Regions from separate parts of the Camelimonas sp. FR25 genome, predicted to be linked through region 1. Evidence: riboswitches for the same ligand, from Rfam matches in the RefSeq annotation. Region 1 holds a riboswitch; the other holds the start of a gene.
What was found. Region 1 has a riboswitch for S-adenosylmethionine ahead of AC6A67_RS10000 (O-succinylhomoserine sulfhydrylase). Riboswitches for the same ligand answer to the same signal wherever they lie in the genome.

Region 1 (10,739 bases):
TATGGCAAGGCGCTGGCCGTTGAGTCCATCTCCCTGAAGGTGGCGGCCGGAGAGCTGGTCGGTGTGCTTGGCCCCAATGGCGCCGGCAAGACGACGCTGCTACGGGCCATCTCTGGCATGCTGCCGTTTGGGGGGCGCATTCGCTTTGATGGCGCTGACATTGCCGGCGTGCCGGCGCACCAGCTGGTGGGACGCGGCGTCTGCCATTGTCCCGAGGGGCGTCGGCTGTTTCCCGAACTGACCGTGCTGAAGAATCTCGAACTGGGCGCCTATCTGCGGAGCGATCGCGACGGCATCCGCGCGGATCTGGACATGATCTACGGGCTATTTCCAGTGTTGCGCGACCGGCGCAGCCAGCAGGCCAGCACCCTGTCCGGCGGCGAGCAGCAGATGGTGGCGATTGGCCGGGCGCTGATGGGCCGGCCGCGCTTGTTGCTGCTGGATGAGCCTTCTGTCGGCATCGCCCACAAGTTGAAGATGCAGATCTTTGACGCCATCGCCGAGATCCGGCGGCGCGGCGCGGCGATCCTGGTTGTCGAGCAGGACGCGGCCTCGACCCTAGCGATCGTCGATCGCGCCTATGTTCTCGAGCACGGTCGCGCCGTGCGCGAGGGCAGCGCGACCGAGATGCAGGGCGATGACTACATCAGGCAGGTCTATCTCGGCGTGTAGCTGTGCTTGCGCATGACCCCCAATCGCCTTTGGCGCCCGCCCCAGGAGCCCTGCGCAACCCGGGGGCGCAGCCTTTGGCAGCCTGCTTCGCGAGGGGCCGCCTTTGCCGGGTCCAGTCCGCCGCCCGCCTGGCCATTTGCGGCTGCCTCTGACCTATTGAATACGCAGCGACGCATCAAAAAAGGCCCGGGCTGATGTGCCCGGGCCTCCCTGTCGTGTCGTGCTGGCGCAGCGTGTTCAGCCGCGCTTGCGGTCCATGAAGGCGTTGAACTCGCCGACGATGCCGCGACGGAATAGCAGCACGCAGATGACGAAGATCGAGCCGATCACCACCGGAACCGGGAGCGACGAGGTCGCGAGGTAGTTCTCGAGGCTGACCACCAGCACGGCCCCGACGATGGGACCCATCAGCGTGCCAATGCCGCCGAGCAGGGTCATCAGCACCACTTCGCCCGACATCTGGAAGCCGACGTCGGTCAGCGAAGCCAGCTGGAACACGATCGCCTTGGTGGCGCCGGCGAGGCCAGCCAGCGCCGCCGAGATGACGAAGGCGCCTAGCTTGTAGCGCGAGACGCGATACCCCAGCGAAATGGCGCGCTGTTCGTTCTCGCGAATGGCCTTCAGGATCGAGCCGAAGGGCGAATGCACCACGCGCCAGATGATGAAAAAGCCGATGACGAACACCGCGGCGACGAAATAGTACATGTTCAGCGAGCTGGAGAGGTCGATGAAACCGAACAGCTTGCCGCGCGGCACGCCCTGGATGCCGTCTTCGCCGCCGGTGAACGGCGCCTGCAGGCAGAAGAAGAAGAACATCTGCGCCAGCGCCATGGTGATCATGGCGAAGTAGATGCCCTGACGCTTGATGGCGACATAGCCGAACACCAGGCCCATGGCGGCGGCGAACGCCGTGCCGCCGAGGATCGCCAGCTCGGGCGGGAAGCCCCAGGCCTTGATCGAATAAGCGCTGATGTAGGCCGCGCCGCCGAAGAAGGCGGCATGACCGAACGACAGGAGGCCGACATAGCCAAGCAACAGGTTGAACGCCGCCGCGAACAGGGCGAAGCACAACACCTTCATGACGAAGACGGGATAAATCAGGAAGGGCGCGACGAGGATCAGCAGCAGGCCGATGATCAGCAGCGCCACCGTGCGCGACGAGGTCTTGTTACCGATAGCCACATCTGCAGCGTTCGGTGAAACGGCTTTCGTAGCCATTGATTATTCCTTCCCGAACAGGCCAGCCGGGCGCAGCAGCAGCACCAGCACCATGATGACGAAGATGACCGTGCTCGACGCTTCCGGATAGAACACCTTGGTCAGGCCCTCGACCAGACCCAGCATATAGCCGGTGACGACGGCGCCCATGATCGAGCCCATGCCGCCGATCACCACCACCGCGAAGACGATAATGACGATGTTCTGACCCATCAGCGGGCTGACCTGGTACACCGGGGCAGCGAGCACGCCGGCAAGGCCAGCGAGACCGGCGCCAATGGCGTAGGTCAGGGTCAGCAGGCGCGGAACGTTGACGCCGAAGGCCTGCACGAGGGTCGGGTTCTCGGTCGCGGCGCGCAGATAGGCGCCGAATTTGGTCTTCTCGATCAGCAGCCAGGTCGCCAGACAGACGACGATCGACGCCACGATCACGAATGCGCGGTACTTCGGCAGGATCATGAAGCCGAGATTGAACGCGCCCTGGAAGGTGGAGGGGATCGAATAGGGCTGACCCGAAGTGCCATACCAGTGGCGGAACAGGCCTTCGATCACCAGCGCCAGACCAAAGGTCAGCAGCAGGCCATACAGATGGTCGAGCTGGTAGATGCGCGACAGCAGCAGTTTCTCGATGACCACGCCGACGAGCGCGACGCCAAGCGGGGCGAGCACTAGCGCCGGCCAGAAGCCGATGCCAGCATAGCGCAGCAGGAACCAGGCGAAGAATGCGCCCAGCATGTACTGCGCGCCGTGCGCGAAGTTAATGACGCGAAGCATGCCGAAAATGACCGCGAGGCCAAGGCTCAGCATGGCGTAGAAAGAGCCGTTGATCAGTCCGATGAGGAGCTGCCCCATCAGGGCCGGCAATGAAATTCCAAAGACGGTTACCATGAGCGGGGCGCCTTACAGACCGAGAGTTTCGTTGAGGCTTTCCATCCGGCCCTCGAGTTCATCCGCACGGAATGAATCGATCATGTGGCCGTCTTCCATCACATAGAAGCGGTCGGCCACCTTGCGGGCGAAACGGAAGTTCTGCTCGACGAGGAGGATGGTCATGCCCTTTTCCTTGAGGGCGCGAATGACGTCGCCGATCCGCTGCACGATCACCGGCGCGAGGCCTTCGGTCGGCTCGTCCAGCAACAGGATATTGGCCCCCGTGCGCAGGATGCGCGCGATCGCCAGCATCTGCTGCTCGCCGCCGGAGAGCTTGGTGCCCTGGCTGTAGCGGCGCTCGGCGAGGTTTGGGAACAGCTGGTAGATCTCGTCGAGCGAAAAGCCGCCATCCGCCACCTTGGGCGGCAGCATCAGGTTTTCATGCACATTGAGACCCGAGAAGATACCGCGCTCTTCCGGCACGAAACCCAGGCCGGCATAGGCCACGTCGTGCAGCGGCATGGCCATGAGGTCCTTGCCCTGCAGGGTTATCGAGCCCTGGCGCTTGCGCAGCACGCCCATGATCGACTTCAGCGTCGTCGTCTTGCCGGCGCCGTTGCGGCCAAGCAGCGTGACGGTCTCGCCGCGATGCACCTTCAGGTCAACGCCGTGCAGCACATGGCTTTCGCCATACCAGGCCTGAAGGCCTTTCACCTCAAGCAATGGCTCAGTCATGCTCGGACCCCATGTAAGCTTCGCGGACGCGCGGGTCCTGGCTGACGGTCTGATAGTCGCCCTCAGCGAGGATCTCGCCACGCTGCAACACGGTGACCGCATCGCAGAGGTCTTCGACCACATGGAGATTGTGCTCGACCATGACGACCGTGCGCCCCTGGGCCGCCTGGCGGATCAGGTCGGCGATATGGCCAATGTCCTCATGGGCCATGCCCGCCATGGGCTCGTCGAGCAGCATCACGTCGGGCTCGAGCGCCAGCGTGGCGGCGAGCTCAAGCGCGCGCTTGCGTCCATAGGGCAGCTCGCCGGCGGTGTGACCGATGAAGCTTTCAAGGCCAACCGATTTCACCAGCTCATAGGCGCGGTCATTCAGCACCGAAAGGCTGCTGTCCGGCTTCCAGAACTGGGTGGCGAGGTTGCCGGGCCGCTGCAGGGCGATGCGCACGTTCTCCAGCACGGAAAGGCTGGGGAACACCGCTGAAATCTGGAACGAGCGCACGACGCCGAGGCGGGAAATCTCCGCCGGCGCAAGGCCGGTGATGTCGCGCCCGCGATAGGTGATGACGCCGCGCGTCGGTTGCAGAAACTTGGTGAGCAGGTTGAAGCACGTGGTCTTGCCCGCGCCGTTAGGGCCGATCAACGCATGGATCGACCCCTCGCGCACCGCAAGATCGACGTCCTTGACCGCAACGAAGCCCTTGAACTCTTTGGTAAGCCCCTTGGCGGACAGGACAATGCCGCCGGCAGCCCCCCCGGAAGCGGAGCCGCCGTTATGATGGTGTGTGTGTGATGTCATCTCAGTTCGCCAGCGGGCAGCCGCTCTCCTTGACGGTCATGAAAGCCTGATCGCCCGGAATGGTCGCCAGGAGTTTGTAATAGTCGAATGGTTTGGTGCTTTCGGCAGGCTTCTTCACCTCGAACAGGTACATGTCGTGCACCATGCGGCCGTTAGGCAGCACCTTGCCGTTGCGGCTGAATGCATCCTCAACCGGCAATTCTCGCAATTTGGCGGCGACAGCATCGGCATTGTCCGTGCCTGCCGCCTCGATGGCCTTGAGGTACTGGCGGACAGCCGAATAGGTGCCAGCCTGGATCATGTTGGGCATGCGGCCTGTGGCCTTCATGTAGCGCTCGCCAAACGCGCGCGCCTTGTCATCAAGGTCCCAGTAGAAGCCCTCAGACAGAACCAGACCGTTGGCGGCTGGCAGGCCGAGGCCGTGCACCTCAGACAGAGTGACGAGCAGCGACGCCAGGCGCTGTCCGCCCTGGACGATGCCGAATTCCGCCGCCGCCTTGATGGCGTTCGACGTGTCCATCCCCGCATTGGCGAGGCCGATGACCTTGGCGCCGGAGCTTTGCGCCTGAAGCAGGAATGACGAGAAATCCGAGGTGTTAAGCGGGTGACGCACCTGCCCCAGCACCTTGCCGCCCTTGGACGTCACGAATTTTGCCGTCTGCTCCTCAAGAGAATGGCCGAATGCGTAGTCGGCGGTGAGGAAGAACCAGTCCTTGCCGCCCTGATCAACCAGCGCGCCGCCGACGCCCTTGGCCATGGCGTAGGTGTCGAACGCCCAGTGAAAGCCGTAAGGGGAGCACTGCTTGCCGGTCAGCTCCGACGTGGCGGCGCCCGTAACGATATTGATGCGCTTCTTCTCGCGCGTCAGCTGCTGCACCGCCAGCGCAGCCGAGGACGAGGTCAGCTCGACGATCGCGTCGACCTTGTCGGCGTCATACCACTGGCGGGCAATGCTGGAGGCGATGTCGGCCTTGTTTTGATGGTCGGCGTCGACCAGCTGCACGGGCACGCCCAGCACCTTGCCGCCCACATCCTCAATGGCCAGACGCGCCGCAGCGACCGAGCCCTTGCCGCCAAAGTCGGCGTAGACGCCGGACTGGTCGTTCAGCACGCCGATCCGGACAATATTGTCGGAGAACTTGCCTGTCTGGGCGCTGGCGCCTGGTTCCGCTGCGGAAGCCAAACCTGTCACCCCGACAGCCAGCGCCGCCGCGCACGCGAATCGACTGACCAGGGCGCATTTTCTGACCATTTCAGCCATTTTTCGCCTCCTCTACGGGCATAGCCCATCCAGCTGATCCGACCAGGGTTGACGTCAGCGCATAGATCAACCGCTTGGTAGAACCCTAATGACCTTGCTTTACAGCGACTTGTCAAGGCAGCCCGCCTTGAATCGGACACAGCTTCGACCAATTGATCAACAGCATGTTATTATTCCGCCGTTCGCCACAATTCGACGTTCTGGTCGGTTGTAAATTTCGGACAATCGTGAGTGCGTCCTGGCCCGTAAGTGATCTGGCCGCGTATTAAGGTTGCGCGATAGCAACCCTGCCCTCAATCGGCCAAAAAATCACGGTTTTGACGATCCGCAGTTTGAGCTTGCCATCGGACAGCCGCCGTGGCGCGCCAGGATGGATGGGCGAAGCGGCTCACGCTGCTGCAAGGGCAAGGGAGAATAGAGTGGCGGACAACAGCAAGCTGGAACCGAAGGCCCCGGCGGAGCCCTCCGCCAGCGCAGGCAAAGCCGCCGGCGCCTCGCCCGCATCGGAGACCAAGGCCGCAAAGCCAGCCGTGGCCGCCGCTCCGCCCAAAGCTCAAGCCGGGCTGACGACTGACCCGAAGGCGCCAACGGACCCCACGCTCCCGACCGCCGCTGGCGCAGGCAAGGCTGGCGCGACCAGTCCCCGCCATGGCGGAAAACCTGTGACCTCAGACTCCGCGACGCCCCCTTCAGGCTCACGCGCGGCAGATGTCGTTTCAGCGGCAGCCGGTGGGAGCGACACATCTGCTGTTACGACAAAGAACCAGGCGCCATCGCCTATGGTCGACGCGCGGGACCGGATCGGCGCTGGCGCAGCGCCGTCCGCCGCCGCAACCGCCACGGAGCCCGGTGCTGACACGAGCGCCCGAACCGAACCTTACAGACCATCGCAGCCACAATCAGACTGGAAGCCGGGCCAGCGCGGGGGCGACGCAGCCGCGTCCGCTCCGGCAAGTGCAGGCGCTTCGCCATCTACCGTCAAACCACTTGCGCTCGGCGCACTTGGCGGCGCCGCAATGGCGCTGCTGATCAGCTGGCTGGCGGCGCCCGGGCAGCCCGCCGCGCCGCAGCCGGCGGGCGACGGCAAGATCGCGACGGCGCTTGAGGAGATCGAGAAAGAGCGCGCCGCTACATCGTCCCGGTCTACTGCGGCTGAGCGTGCGGCGGCGGACCTCGCCGCGCGCATCACCGCCCTTGAGCAGAAGTCCGGCGGCGCCGATCAGCCGTCAGACCGCGTAGCCGCACGCGTCAAGTCCGTTGAAGACCGGATCACCGCGCTGGAAAGCGCTGATAAGGCCCGGTCAGCGCAGCCATCGGCGACGGCCAGCAATAGTCATCCAGACACTGTCGTCGCGCTCAACCGGCGCATTGAGGCGCTCGAGCAGCGCATTGCAGCCCTGGCGACACGGCCTGTGGATCCGTCTGCGCCATCGGCGATCGATCGTGACGGGCCGGCGCGGTTGCCGGCGCCTCCGGCCGCGACAGCCCATGGCGACAACGGCGTTGCAACACAGGCGCTCCGACCGCCAGCGCCGATCCCGGAGCCCCCGCTGACGGCGCCGGCGGCGCTGGTGCGCGGTTGGGTATTGCATAATGTGTCGGGGGGCGTCGCCGTGCTCGAAGGCCGTAGTGCTGGCGTGGTTGAAGTGCGGCGGGGCCAGAATGTCGCCGGTCTCGGCCGCATTATCAGCATCGACCGGCGCGGCTCGATCTGGGTCGTCGCCACCGAACGTGGCGTTATCACCGCGCCGGCCTATTAGAGGCCTCGCGCGCCAACGCCTGTCGCCTGTCAGGATGACAGCGCCAAGGCGCCAAAGCTGCTTGACGCTTACGCCTGTCAGGCGTAAGCCACGGGTACATCGTGGTGATTTGGCCGGCCGGCTTGCAGCCACGTTAAATAATTCGCTAAAGGGCCGTGGACGGTTTTTGATCGACCCGGCTTTTGTCAGGCCGGGTTTTTTCATGTCCGCCCGGGTCGCGGCGCGGAGCGTGTCACACGCTCCCACCCTGGCTCCGACGGAGCGATGCCAGCGTCTGCGCTGGATCAAGGGCCCTGCGGGGCCAAGCTGTCGGGAGACTATTGTGGCTATCAACCGCCCCCTCCGCCCTGAATCCCGTCTGGTGCACGCGGGAACCTTGCGCTCGCAGTTTGGCGAGACCTCCGAGGCGATGTTCCTGACCCAGGGGCATGTTTACCAGTCAGCTGAAGAGTGCGAGGCGCGCTTCAAGGGCGAATTGCCAGGGTTCCTTTACTCCCGCTTTTCCAACCCGACCGTGGAAATGTTTGAGCAGCGCATGGCTGCCCTGGAAGGCGCCGAAGCTGCGCGCGCCACCGCATCCGGCATGGCGGCGGTGACCGCAGCCCTGCTCGCCCAGGTCAGCGCTGGCGATCATGTGATTGCAGCCAAGGCGTTGTTCGGCTCGTCGCGCTGGCTCACCGATGAGCTGCTGCCCCGCTATGGCGTGGCGGTTTCGCTGGTGGATGGCGAAGACCTCGACCAGTGGCGGGCGGCAGTGCGCCCCAACACCCGCACAGCGCTGATTGAGAGCCCGGCCAACCCTACGCTCTCGATCGTCGATATCGCCGGTGTCGCGGAGATCGTCCACGCTGTCGGCGCCACGCTGATGGTCGACAATGTGTTCGCCACGCCGATCTGGCAGAGCCCGCTTGAGTTGGGCGCCGATTGCGTCATCTATTCCACCACCAAGCACATTGATGGCCAGGGCCGCTGCCTGGGCGGCGTCATCCTCGGCAGCCACGAATTCATCAACGCCCACATCTTCAACTTCCTGCGCCAGACCGGACCGGCGATGTCGCCGTTTAACGCCTGGGTCATGCTGAAGGGTCTTGAGACGCTTGCGGTGCGGGTGCGCCAGCAGACCGCCAACGCCGCCGCGGTAGCTGACGCCCTGGCGACGCACCCCAAGGTGACGCGTCTGGTGTATCCCGGGCGCGCCGACCATCCGCAGGCAGACCTCATCGCCAGGCAAATGCGCGCGGGGTCGACCCTGCTGGCGCTGGAGGTTGAGGGCGGCAAGCAGGGCGCGTTCCGCTTCATGAACGCGCTGTCGCTGGTCAAGATCTCCAACAATCTCGGCGACGCCAAGAGCCTGATCACCCACCCCGCCACCACGACGCACCAGCGCTTTGATGACGCCACGCGCGCGGCCATGGGCGTGTCGGATGGCCTGCTCAGGCTGTCGGTTGGCCTTGAGCACCACGACGACCTGATCGCTGACCTGACGGACGCGCTCGATCGCCTGTGACACCGGCCTTAGGGCAAGAGTGGGGCGCCGCCGCCCCTGCGGCTTGCCCCTCCTGGTCAGGCCCGCGCGGCGCTCTTTGCCGCCAGTGCGCCCGCTGTGTTAACACAGCGTGGCGCGCCGGGCCGTCGGACTGGCGCGCCTGTTCGAGCTGGGCGCGCCATGACTTCTGCGGAGCATGGTCCACCCGGCGACCGCGACGGCCAGACACAGGGCCGCAGACCTGACGTCATATGACTGTCGCGCCAGCCTGCCCTCGCGGCATGTGGCGCGGGGCGGCGGGTTCCAGGCGCCACCGTAAAGATGCGAGCCAACGCCATGCAGACCTTCTTCGTTCAGATCAAATGCAAGCTGGGCCAGACCTACGCTGTGGCCAGCGCCCTGGCTGATCGGGAGATTGCATCCGAGATTTATTCCATCGCCGGCGACTTTGATATTATCGCCAAGTTTCACGTCGATCGTGAGGTCGATATCGGCCATTTCGTCGCCGAGAAGGTTCAGCCCATCGCGGGCATCGCTGATACGCGAACGCTGATCACCTTCAAGGCGTTCTGAGCGCAGGCCTCACCCCGGGCTCGTCGGGAAGCCACGGCGGCAGCCCTGCGGGCATCACGGACGGCCACAGAGAGCACGATCTTGCAAGATACTCCCTCGCAGGGCGCCGTCAGTCGCCTGCCGGCCGCGCCAGGCACGATCGCCGACGTCCCTTCGCCGACCATCGCCTTCCTGATCACCGAGGACTGGTTCTTCTGCTCACACTTCCTGCCCATGGCGCGCGCGGCGCGCGAGATGGGCATGGATGTGGTGGTGATCACGCGGGTGCGCGCGCATCAACAAATGATCGAGGCGACCGGGGCGCGGGTCATCGCCCTTGAGGCCGAGCGAAAGAGTCTCAATCCGCTGGCCGTCCTGGCAAATATCGCCCGCCTCCGCGCCATCCTGCGCCAGGTTCAGCCCGATATCCTACATATGATCGCCCTCAGACCGATCCTGCTTGGCGGCCTTGCGGCGCGATCAACCGGCATTGCCCGACGCGTCTATGCCCTCACCGGCCTTGGCTTTCTCGGGGCGCGCCAGGATGCGCTGGGCATGACCGCCGCGCGAGCGATCCGCGCGCTGTTGCGCGGACCACTCGAAAACGCCACGACCCGCTATCTGTTTGAAAACCCTGACGACGCCGTGGGATTGCGGCTGTCGCCCAATGACCCGCGCGTCGTGCTGGTCGGCGGCGCAGGCGTCGATCCAGATGAATTCACGCCGACGCCGCAACCTGAAGGGGCCGCGCTGCGCGTCGCCATGGTCGCGCGCATGCTATGGTCAAAGGGCGTGGATCTCGCGGTGGCGGCGGTGCAGATGGCCCGAAACCAGGGGGCCGACGTGACGCTGTCGCTGTATGGCGCGCCCGATCCATCCAACCCCAAAGCGATTCCGGAGGAGACCCTGCGCCAGTGGAGCGCCCTCCCGGGTGTGACATGGCATGGCCGCACCAGTGATATCGCTGGCGTATGGCGCGACCATCATGTGGCGCTGCTGCCCTCGCGCGGTGGCGAAGGCCTGCCACGCACCTTGCTGGAGGCCGCAGCCTGTGGTCGGGGCATTGTCACCACCGATGTCCCGGGCTGCCGCCTGTTTGTTCGCGATGGCGTGGACGGCTTTATCGCGCCGCCTGACGATGCAAGGGCAATTGCCCACGCACTGACGCGGCTTGCCGATGACCGTGCTTTCACCCTTCAATGCGGCGAGAACGCTCGCGCGCGTCTGCTGTCTGGTTTCACCGAACGCCATGTGATGGATGCGGTGAAGGCTATGTACGCCGGATTGCTGGCGCAGAAACCCGGAGCCGCCTTTTGAACGCCACCACCGCCGCCCGCCTGATCGAGGACCGTGAGGCGTTCATCAGGACCCACACCGAGGTTACGCCAG
Region 2 (10,739 bases), on a different contig from region 1:
GCAAGTTGCGGGCCATGGGCTATGAGCGGCTTGACCTGTCGGCGAAGCTGGACGGCGGCTGGAACGCCGCCGCCAAGGAATTGCGCATCGGGGAAATCTCGTTCAGCGCCGTTGATCTTGGCGGCCTCAGGATCTCCGGCCTGCTCGGCAATGTCAGCAAGGATGTGTTCACCACGGACACCGACCGCTCGCAGGAAGCCCTGATGGATGCGCGGCTGAAGACCCTGACCCTGGGCGTCACCGACAGCGGCTTCGCCGGCCGCTTCGCGGCGCAGCAGGCGAAGGAGCAGGGCGGCGACGCGGCGACCATCCGTGCTGGCTGGGCGGCGCTGGCCCAGATGCTGCTGCCGTCGGTGCTGGGAACTAGCGAGGGCGCCAAAACCCTGAACACGGCGCTGGGCAATTTCATCCGCGCCAATAATGGCGGCGTCGACATCACCCTGACCTCGAAGAAGCCCGATGGCGACGCCATCAGCGACATCACTTTGTCAGCGATGTCTGGCGAGCCGGACAAGCTGTTCCAGCAGTTTGACGTCAAGGCGGTGAACCGCTGAGCGCCCAGGCGTGGTCAGGCTGGGGTGGCGATATCGGCTTTTGCTGATGTAAAGCGCCCGCCCACAGCCTGTCGCTAAGGCTTTTTGACTTTTGCCTGTCGGGCGTCGCACATTGCGGCGCCCGGTTTGCTTTGGCGTCGCCTTTAAGCGCCGGCCCTGCGCGCAACGCCAGCTGGCGGCCAGTCCGGTCACTGCGGAGCGCCAGCAAGATCATTTGATGGGGCGGCGACCGGATGCATGACCGGTCGGGCTCGGGGACCAGGCAGGGGGCGGGTGCGCATGGGGCTGATCGGACGTCTGGTGAACCCGCACAATGAAACGCGCGTCCACCTGGCGAAACTGGCGAAAAAGCGCGGCTTCGAGATCGGCGCCTATAGTTATGGCCGCCCCAAGGTGCGCTTCGCCGAATCCGGCGCGCCGCTCAGCATCGGCCGTTACTGCTCCATCGCCGACAAGGTGGAGATCCTGCTCGGCGGCAATCACCGCATGGACTGGATCTCGACCTTCCCGTTCCCGGCGTTTCCGGCGGTGTGGCCGTCCGCCAACGCCGATTATCACGCCACCTCCGGCGGCGTGCACATCGGCCATGATGTGTGGCTCGGCTCGGGCTGCATCATTTTGTCGGGGGTGAGCATCGGCCATGGCGCGGTGGTGGCGGCCCATGCGGTGGTCACCAAAAACGTGCCGCCCTACGCCATCGTCGGCGGCAACCCCGCCCGCGTCATCCGGTTCCGCTTCAGCGAAGACGAAATCGCCGCCCTGCTGCAGACCGCCTGGTGGGACCTGCCGAAGGAGCGGGTCGAAGCGCTGCTGCCATTGCTGCAGGACGTCAGCGTCAGCAATTTCTGCGCGGCGGTGAAGCAGATTCGCAAGGAAGGCCGCGCCGCCTGAGGCGCGCCTTCGGGCGGCTCGCGGCTCGCGGCTCGCGGCTGACAATCGCGTAGCGTCAACTGCTGGTCGTGCGGGCGAGCGTCTATGCGCGGGACCGGCGCCCCCGCCCGATCACGAACTCAACGCCGCCAGCAGCAAATATTTTTCCCTGCGGCGCAGATCAACGACAAAAGCCGTCGCCGCGCGGCGACGCCAATCAGGCGCCCTCTTCGCAACAGCCCACTTGTCTCGACGCCGGAAGCATAATAAACACGATGCAACATCAGGAGTTGGGATCTGTCCCAACGCCAACCTGCCTCATCCGGGCAAGGTGGCGCTCCCTAACGGGAGGATGTGGCCAGCCGGCAATTATACGGATAAAGCCACCGCGCACCTGTCCTGACGAGGCGAAGATCCTCACGCCACTTGCTGGCCATGACACTGGTTGCGCCCATGCCGATCAAATTGCCTGACGACCTGCCCGCTTTCAGCACGCTTGAGGCTGAGGGCGTGATGGTGATGCGCGAGACTGACGCCGTGCGTCAGGATATCCGCCCCTTGCGGATCGGCCTGCTCAATCTGATGCCCAACAAGATCCGCACCGAGACGCAGATCGCCCGGCTGATCGGCGCGACGCCGCTGCAGGTGGAGATGACGCTGGTGCGCATCTCCGGCCACGTGCCGCGCAACACCTCAGCGGAGCACATGATCGCCTTCTACCGGACCTGGGAAGAGATCCGGCATGAGAAGTTCGACGGTTTCATCATCACCGGCGCGCCGGTGGAGCGGCTGCCGTTCAACGAGGTGAATTATTGGGACGAGCTGCGCCAGATCTTCGACTGGACGCAGAGCCATGTGCACAGCACCTTCAACATTTGTTGGGGCGCCCAGGCGGCGGTGCATCACTTCCACGGCATGCCCAAATACGACCTCGACCAGAAGGCGTTCGGCGTCTACCGCCACACCAATCTGTGCAAGGGCTCGCCCTATCTGCGCGGCTTCTCGGATGATTTCTCCATCCCGGTGTCACGCTGGACCGAGGTGCGTCGCGCCGACATCCCGGCGGATTCAGGCATCAAGGTGCTGGCCGAGAACGCCGACGCCGGCCTGTGCCTGTTGCACGACCCGGCCCACCGGTCGCTGCACATGTTCAACCACATCGAATATGATTCCACCTCGCTGGCGGAGGAGTATTTCCGCGACGTCGAAAACGGCACGCCGATCCAGATTCCGCACGAATATTTCCCGGACAACAATCCGGAGCGGACGCCGCGCAATCGCTGGCGCAGCCACGCCCATCTGCTGTTCGGCAACTGGATCAACCAGATGTACCAGACAACCGCGTTCAACCTCGACGATATTGGTCGCTGAGCCACGCCTGGCCCACCGGCTGGGCTGACGCATGCACACGGTGCGCATCAACAATCGGGTGCTGATCAAGCCCGTGCGGCGATTGGGCCGCGGATGCGTCAGCAGCTTCGCGGCCATGGTAGGACACATCAAAGGCCGCCGTCCCCCAGGGGCGGCGGCCTCGCGATTCCTGCCGGTAAGGCGCATGTCGCCATCGGCGCCGCCAGTGGGCCGCCCTGCCCGGGACAGCGCACCTGAACACCGCGCTGGCGCGTCGGCTCAGCGCATCAGCCGCCGTTTGAGATCAAGCGCCGGCTTCTCCACCAGCTTCCACGAGGCGAGGCTGACGAGGCCCGTAAGCAGCAGCGACGGCGCCATCAGCGCCCACGCCCCGAGCAATGGAAACAGCGCGTGCAGCGTCTGCTGCACCGGCCAGCCATAGAGATAGACGCCGTAAGAGATGTCCTCCTTCGGCTCGCGTATGCGTCGGCTCACCGGCACCAGCGACAGCCACATCAGCACATAGGCCGTGGTGACGAACAAAAGCGCGTTATAGGCGAACGTGCCATGGGCCAGCACGGTGGCGGCGATCAGCGCCGCGCAGGCCAAGAGCGACAGCCGGATCGCCCCGCCAAAGCGGTAGAGCAGCGCCCCCGCCGCAAACAGCATCGGCAGGCGCAACATAGTCTGCAGCCCCTTGTCGGCGTCTGGCTGCATGACATCGAGGGCGAGCACCGCCAGGGTCAGGCCGCAGAACAGGCCGAGCGCCAGCCGACGGCTGCGCAGCAGGCCAACGACGCCGATGACGAACACCGCCGCGTAGCAGATCACCTCATATTTCAGCGTCCACACCGTGCCCATGGGGAAGCGGTATGGATTGTCGGCGAACACCCCGGGCAGCACCGTGTTTGACTTGTAAGTGGTCAGCGTCTGCCAGACGAAGGACCACGTGCCGGGTTCGCGCAGATAGGCCAGAGGCCCCAGCGTGCTCAAGGCCGCGCCGAGCACCACGCCAACCATCAGGGTGGCGACGATCAGCCCGGGCGCGATGCGCAGGGTGCGGGCATAGAGGTAATCGAGCCAGCCGCGCCGGTCGAAACTCATGGTCACCAGATAGCCCGAGATGACGAAGAAGCCATTCACCGCATGCGAGCCCAGCGTGTAGCCGGTGGAGACGGTCAGCGGCTCGTCATTGAGATTGCCTGACACCACGGAGAAGCCATGCGAAATGACCACCAGCACCGCCATCACCAGCCGCAGGATGGTGAAATTATTGGGCCGCCCCAACGCCGCCTCGGTGACGGTGGGCGCGTCGAACAGCCCGCCGCTCCATGGCCTGGCGACGGCGGCGGGGCCAGCGGCGACGCCGGCGCTCACAGGTGACTGTGCGTTCATACAACCTTCCCGGCGACATTGCCGGCTCGCGCCAGCACCCGACGCGCCTCCGGCGTCGCGTTCTGGTCAAGCCCAGACGGCGCTTGCGTAGTGCAGGTCACAGATGCTTCAGCATCGTCGCGGCCTGCTGATCCTTCACGCGCGCCTGTCGAACATTTAGCCGGTTTGGACCAGATAGCGCGTCAAAGCACAAGCATGCAGCCGACGCCGCGTCACAGACGTGAAGCTGTAGACCGCCGGGGCCAGAGGTTGGGCCGCGCCCCCGCCGAGGCCTGGATGCACGGGCGCCGCTCGACAGAACCCACGGCAGCGCATCGCGCCTTACTCCGACAGCGGCGTGGTTACATCCAGCCCCTGGCGCGCCAACGCGCTGCCGCCGCGCAAATACGCCCACGCCCCGGCGGTGCTGCCGGCATAGCGTTCGATGACGCTGCGGCGGAAGCTGAACAGGGCCAGCAGCGTCTTGGCGCCATTGATCAGCAGCGTCGCTGGCGCCGGCGATTTGAGGCCCCATTTGGCGGCGACATAAGCGTTCGACCACGCCATATGCCAGCGGGTGCGAAAGATCAGGCCGCGCGCCTTGCCCGGCGCAGCGCCCGCTGATTTGCCGCGCCCGTGCCGGGCCACCGCCCCATCCACATGCACCAGCGCAAGGCCCGCGTCCGCGACGCGGCGGCACAGATCATTGTCCTCGTAGAACAGGAAGATATTGGGATCGTAGCCGCCCAATTGCAGAAACAGCTCGCGGCGCATCAGCAGGCAGGCGCCGGACAGAAATGGCGTGCAGCAATCACCTTCCGGCAGCCGTGATGCGTCGCGCTCATTGTGCAGATAAGGCGACAGCAGCGACCGGCGCTGGAAAAACACCCGTCCATCGGGCTCGACGATGCGCGGCGCCAGCATGCCGGCGTCTGGCCAGCGCTGCGCCGCCGCCAGCAATCGCCCGACGGCGCCAGGATCGGGCGCGCAATCAGGGTTGATGATCAGCACGAAGGGCGTGGCGGCGGCGGCGACACCGCTATTGTTGCCACGGCCATAGCCCTCGTTGCGGGCGTTGCGCAGCACGCGCGCCCCATGCGCCCTCGCGACGGCGACGGTGTCATCGCTGCTGGCGTTGTCGACCACCAGCATGGCGACGCCCTCGCCGGCCAGCGCCGTAAGGCAATCCGGCAACGCGGTGGCGCTGTTCCAGGCGACGATGATGGCGGTGACGTCAGACGCCGTCGCCGCCACCGGGCCGTCTGGCTGTGCGGCGCTGCATTCCGCTCCGTCAAGTGCTGTGCTGTTCGCCTGCATCGGCCCGTCACCGCCTCCAGCTCAAGCCCCGCCCCCATGCGCCACCATGGCGCGGACCCAGGGTCATGGCCCATTCCCAGGCTCCCCGCGCCCGCAAGCGCCTGCGCGAGCGCCAAAGCCCTTGTAATTGGTGGCGCGGACCTCAGCCCAAACGCAACAGGCGCCCGCCGTCTCCGGGGGCGCCTGCCATCATTCAGCTGTCGCCAGCCCCCGGCTCACTCTTCCGGGAGGTTGAGGCGGATGTGCAACTCGCGCAGTTGCTTCGGACCGACCTGGGCGGGCGCGCCCATCAGCAGGTCTTCGGCGCGCTGGTTCATCGGGAACAGCGAGATCTCGCGCAGATTGTTGACGCCGCACAGCAGCATGACGATGCGATCGACGCCAGCGGCCATGCCGCCGTGGGGCGGCGCGCCATACTGGAAGGCGCGATACATGCCGCCGAAGCGCTCGATCACCGTCTGCTCGTCATAGTCGGCCAGCTCGAACGCCTTGACCATCGCCTCAGGGCGGTGGTTGCGGATGCCGCCCGAGGCGATCTCATAGCCATTGCAGGCGATGTCGTACTGGAACGCCTTGATGGTCAGCGGGTCCTGATTGTTCAGGGCCTCAAGGCCACCTTGCGGCATCGAGAACGGATTGTGCGAGAAGTCGACCTTCTTCTCGTCCTCGTTCCACTCATAGAACGGGAAGTCGACGATCCACGCCAGCTCGAACCGGTCGTGATCGACCAGCTTGAGGTCCTCGCCGACCTTGGTGCGGGCCATGCCGGCGAATTTATAGAATTTCTGCGGGTCGCCAGCGACGAAGAAGGCGGCGTCGCCTTCCTTCAGGCCCAGCGCCTGACGGATGGCCTCGACGCGCTCCGGGCCGATATTGTTGGCGATCGGGCCACGGCCAACCACGCCGGTCGCGCCCTCGCCTTCGGCCGCGCCCCACATAATGTAGCCAAGGCCCGGCTGGCCTTCGCCCTGGGCCCAGGAGTTCATGCGGTCACAGAACGACCGGCTGCCGCCGCCTGGCCCAGGGATTGCCCAGACCTCATTGCCGGCGCTTTCCAGCATGCGGGCGAACACCTTGAAGTTCGACCCACGGAAGTGCTCGGAGACGTCCTGCATCACCAAGGGATTACGCAGGTCAGGCTTGTCAGAACCGTACTTGCGCAGCGCTTCCGCATAAGGAATGCGCGGCCAGTTCTGCGTCACCGGCTTGCCGTCGGCGAATTCTTCGAACACGCCGGTGATCACCGGCTCCACGGCGGCGAAGATGTCTTCCTGCTCGACGAAGCTCATCTCGAGGTCGAGCTGGTAGAACTCGCCAGGCAGACGGTCGGCGCGCGGGTCTTCGTCGCGGAAGCACGGCGCGATCTGGAAGTAGCGGTCGAAGCCGCTCATCATCAGCAGCTGCTTGTACTGCTGCGGCGCCTGCGGCAGCGCGTAGAACGTGCCGGGGTGGATGCGGCTCGGCACCAAAAAGTCGCGCGCGCCCTCTGGCGAGGAGGCGGTGAGGATCGGCGTCTGGAACTCGAAGAAGCCGCCATCCTGCATGCGGCGGCGCATGCTGGAGATGATGCGGCCGCGCTTCATGATGTTGTTGTGCAGCTTCTCACGACGCAGATCGAGGAAGCGGTATTTCAGGCGGATCTCTTCCGGATAGTCCTGATCGCCAAACACCGGCAGCGGCAGCTCGGCGGACGCGCCCAGCACCTCGGTCTCGGTGACATAGATCTCGATCTCACCCGTCGGCAGATCCGGATTGACCGTGCCTTCCGGGCGGGCGCGCACCTTGCCGTCGACGCGGATCACCCATTCCGAACGGGCCTGTTCGAGCTGGCTGAACGCTGGCGAATCCGGGTCCACCACGCATTGCACCATGCCATAGTGATCGCGCAGATCGATGAACAGCACGCCGCCGTGGTCGCGGATGCGGTGACACCATCCGGAAAGGCGCACCTGGCTGTCGATTTCCGACGCGCTCAGGGCGCCGCACGTATGGGAGCGGTAACGATGCATATCTGGACGCCAGATCCTTGAAACAAGACAACGCCGGGCGTGGCCGGCTGGTCGAAAGCCGACAGAACCCACACGGGGCGAAGCTTGTCAAGGAGCGCCCGCCGGGCCCAGGGGGGCCAGGGGCGCGCCCTTAGGGTGGCGCCAGCGGCGAGCAGACGGCGGCCCAGAGCCCTGCGGAGAAATTATGGCAGCCCTGCGCCAAAATCGTTAAACAGGCGGGACAAGTGAGACGCCCTGGTTTATAGGCAGGCACATGCATCCAGTGACTACCACCGCCGACCTCGAAGCGGCCTGCCAGCGTCTCGCCGCTCATGATTATGTGACGGTCGACACCGAATTCCTCCGGGAAACCACCTATTATTCGCGCCTGTGCCTGATCCAGCTGGCCTCGCCCGACGAGGCGGTGCTGGTCGACCCGCTCGCCCCTGGGCTCGACCTCGCGCCGTTTTTTGCGCTGATGGCCGACCCGTCCGTGGTCAAGGTGTTTCACTCCGCCCGTCAGGACGTCGAGATCATCTGGTTAATGGGCCATGTCATTCCGGCGCCGCTGTTCGACACCCAGGTGGCGGCCATGGTCTGTGGCTATGGCGACTCGGTGTCCTATGAGCAGCTGGTCAGTGATCTGGCCAAGGCGCGAATCGACAAATCCTCACGCTTCACCGACTGGTCGCGCCGCCCGCTCAGCGAGCAGCAGCTGACCTATGCGCTTGGCGACGTCACCCATCTGCGCAAGGTTTATGAGGCGCTGCGCGATCAGCTCGCCGCCTCTGGCCGCGAATCCTGGCTGGCCGACGAGATGGCGATCCTCACCTCGCCCGCCACCTATGAGACCGATCCGGAGCAGGCGTGGGTGAAGCTGGGCGGACGGCTGCGCAAGACCCGCGATGCGCTGGTGTTGCGCGACCTCGCCGCCTGGCGTGAGCGCGAGGCCCGCTCGCGCGACGTGCCGCGCTCACGCATCCTCAAGGACGACGCGCTGATCGACATCGCCGTCAACGCCCCGCGCACGGTTGAGGCGCTGGGCCAGCTGCGCTCGACCCCCAACGGTTTTGAGCGCTCGCGCGCCGGCGGCGAAATCCTCAATGTGGTGCGCGGCGCGCTTGAGAAAGATCCCAAAACCATCGCTCTGCCGACCAGGGAGCGGGGTCGCGCCAGTAATGGCGCCATCATGGATCTGCTCAAGGTGCTGCTGAAGGCGGTGTCGGAGAATGAGCGCGTCGCGCCCAAGCTGATCGCCACCACCGACGACCTTGAGGCCATCGCCAGCGACGATAACGCCGACACCCCGGCCATGCGGGGCTGGCGCCGCGAGATTTTCGGCGACCGCGCCCTCGCGCTCAAGCACGGCCGCGTCGGCGTGGTGGTCAAGGCTGGCCGGGTCAATTTCGTCGAGCTGCCTGCCGACAGCTGAGGGGGATCCCCGCCTGCGGGACGCGGCCGCGCGCCGCCCCCCGCTCGCCGCCTCGCCCGACCACCCCAGCCCGTCGCCCATCATCTGTGGCCGCCACCCGCTTTCCACCACCCGGCCGTCATGCCGGTGCCCGTCACGGGCATCCATGTCTTGCCGCGTGTGCCAGTTGCTCAACCGAACTCAGCCGGTGCCCCGGTCGCATAGTCTCCGCCACACGCAACGCAAGCGATGACGCGGCAGCGCCCTCGCCACTCCGACCAAACGCGTGGATGCCCGTGACAAGCACGGGCATGACGGAGGTCGGGACACCGGCGCGATGGCCCGGCGAGCAACGCCATGGCCGCCATTCGTCACGCGCCTCACAACTGCTTCAGCCTGCCCCGTTGTTCCAGCCTGCCCCGCGCCCCACCAAGGCCGTCATGCCCGTGCTTGACACGGGCATCCACGTCTTGCCGCCTTTGCCAATTGCTCAACCGGTCTCAGCCGGCGCCCCCGTCGCAGAGCCTCCGCCAAACGCACCGCAACCGATGGCGAGGATGCGCCCTTGCCCTTCTGATCAAACGCGTGGATGCCCGTGACAAGCACGGGCATGACGGAAGTTGGGACACCGGCGCGATGACCCAGCGAGCCAAGCCATGGCCGCCATCCGTCACGCGCCACACAACCGGTCCAGCGTAACCCCGTTGCTCCAGCCTGCCCCGCGCCCCTCCAAGGCCGTCATGCCCGTGCTCGGCACGGGCATCCACGTCTTGCCGCCTTTGCCAGTTGCTCAACCGGTCTCAGCCGGCGCCCCCGTCGCAGAGCCTCCGCCACACGCACCGCAAGCGATGGCCAGGGTGGGCCCTCGCCACCCCGACCAAACGCGTGGATGCCCGTGACAAGCACGGGCATGACGGAGGTGAATTGGATAGGGCCGCAATCGCTGGTGGGGCGCTGCTGGGCAAGTTCCGAGCCAGGGTCGGCGACTGCGGCCTGCGTCAGTCGGCCACCTGCACCGGCATGCCCACGGTGCGACCCAATTGCCTGAGCCGGTTGGCGATGCGGTCGGAGCGGAGGTTCTCGAGATCCTTCGGGATCTCCAGGGTCAAGATGCCCTTCTTCACCCGCACCGGGCAGCGGGGCAGCACGCCAGCCATGGCGGCGGAGAGGATATAGGCGACGCGCATGGCGGCGCCGAGGATGCGGGCGCGCTCCACCAGGTGCAACGGCATCAGCTCACGCATGCGCGCCGCCCTTGCGTCAATCGACAGACCTTCGTGGCGGATATAGTTGGACAGCGCCACAAACGCCCGTTCCGGATGGGTGATTCCGGTGTAGGTCGCCTGGGACAGCAAGGTCAGCGCCTGTTCGCCGCGATAATCGGGATGGGCGCGCCAGCAGATGTCGGAGACGAGGCAGGCGGCGGCGCGGATACGCGCCTCGGCGGTGCTCTCATTCAGGTGCAGCGAGGCGAACAGCCCGCCGACCCAGTCCACCAGCTCCTCGCATTGCCGCGGTGAGCGCGAGCGCAGCCAGTTCATCTCCGACGCCATGGTCAGCAGCGGGTCGGCGGCCTGCATCTCGGGCGCCAGCCCCTCAAACAGCAGGCCCTCGCGCACCCCGGAGGGCGAGATCATGATCGAGGCCGGATGGCCGCGGCGGACAATCTGCTCCAGCAGCAAGGCGCCATAGGCCAGCAGAGGACGCCGGGCCGAGGAGATGGCGCCGATGGCCTCGAGGGCGCTGATGTCGAGGCGCTGCACCATGCGGGCGAAGTCGATGGCCTCGCGCGGCGAAATTTCATAAGCGTGCATGACATGCAGCGGATAGCCGGTCTGCTCCATGTGCAACCGGCCGAGGGCCCGCCAGGTGCCG

Region 2: linked by a shared signal. The riboswitch ahead of metA (homoserine O-acetyltransferase MetA) and the one ahead of AC6A67_RS10000 (O-succinylhomoserine sulfhydrylase) in region 1 are both predicted to bind S-adenosylmethionine.

Annotation. Positions count from the first base shown of each region.
Region 1 covers NZ_JCAWFG010000078.1:81,334-92,072, forward strand. The annotation lists gene AC6A67_RS09965 (ABC transporter ATP-binding protein) at 1-672, shown strand, start outside; gene AC6A67_RS09970 (branched-chain amino acid ABC transporter permease) at 910-1,890, opposite strand; gene AC6A67_RS09975 (branched-chain amino acid ABC transporter permease) at 1,894-2,778, opposite strand; gene AC6A67_RS09980 (ABC transporter ATP-binding protein) at 2,791-3,495, opposite strand; partial or broken gene AC6A67_RS09985 (ABC transporter ATP-binding protein) at 3,488-4,272, opposite strand; gene AC6A67_RS09990 (ABC transporter substrate-binding protein) at 4,293-5,474, opposite strand; gene AC6A67_RS09995 (hypothetical protein) at 6,569-7,312, shown strand; SAM riboswitch at 7,404-7,481, shown strand; gene AC6A67_RS10000 (O-succinylhomoserine sulfhydrylase) at 7,635-8,819, shown strand; gene AC6A67_RS10005 (Lrp/AsnC ligand binding domain-containing protein) at 9,135-9,371, shown strand; gene AC6A67_RS10010 (glycosyltransferase family 4 protein) at 9,453-10,667, shown strand; gene AC6A67_RS10015 (class I SAM-dependent methyltransferase) at 10,664-10,739, shown strand, end outside.
Region 2 covers NZ_JCAWFG010000017.1:124,447-135,185, forward strand. The annotation lists gene AC6A67_RS01555 (aq_1923 C-terminal domain) at 1-554, shown strand, start outside; gene AC6A67_RS01560 (CatB-related O-acetyltransferase) at 834-1,445, shown strand; SAM-I-IV-variant riboswitch at 1,700-1,807, shown strand; gene metA (homoserine O-acetyltransferase MetA) at 1,878-2,795, shown strand; gene AC6A67_RS01570 (acyltransferase family protein) at 3,054-4,169, opposite strand; gene AC6A67_RS01575 (glycosyltransferase family 2 protein) at 4,491-5,465, opposite strand; gene aspS (aspartate--tRNA ligase) at 5,681-7,474, opposite strand; gene rnd (ribonuclease D) at 7,728-8,885, shown strand; gene AC6A67_RS01590 (Ppx/GppA family phosphatase) at 9,863-10,739, opposite strand, start outside.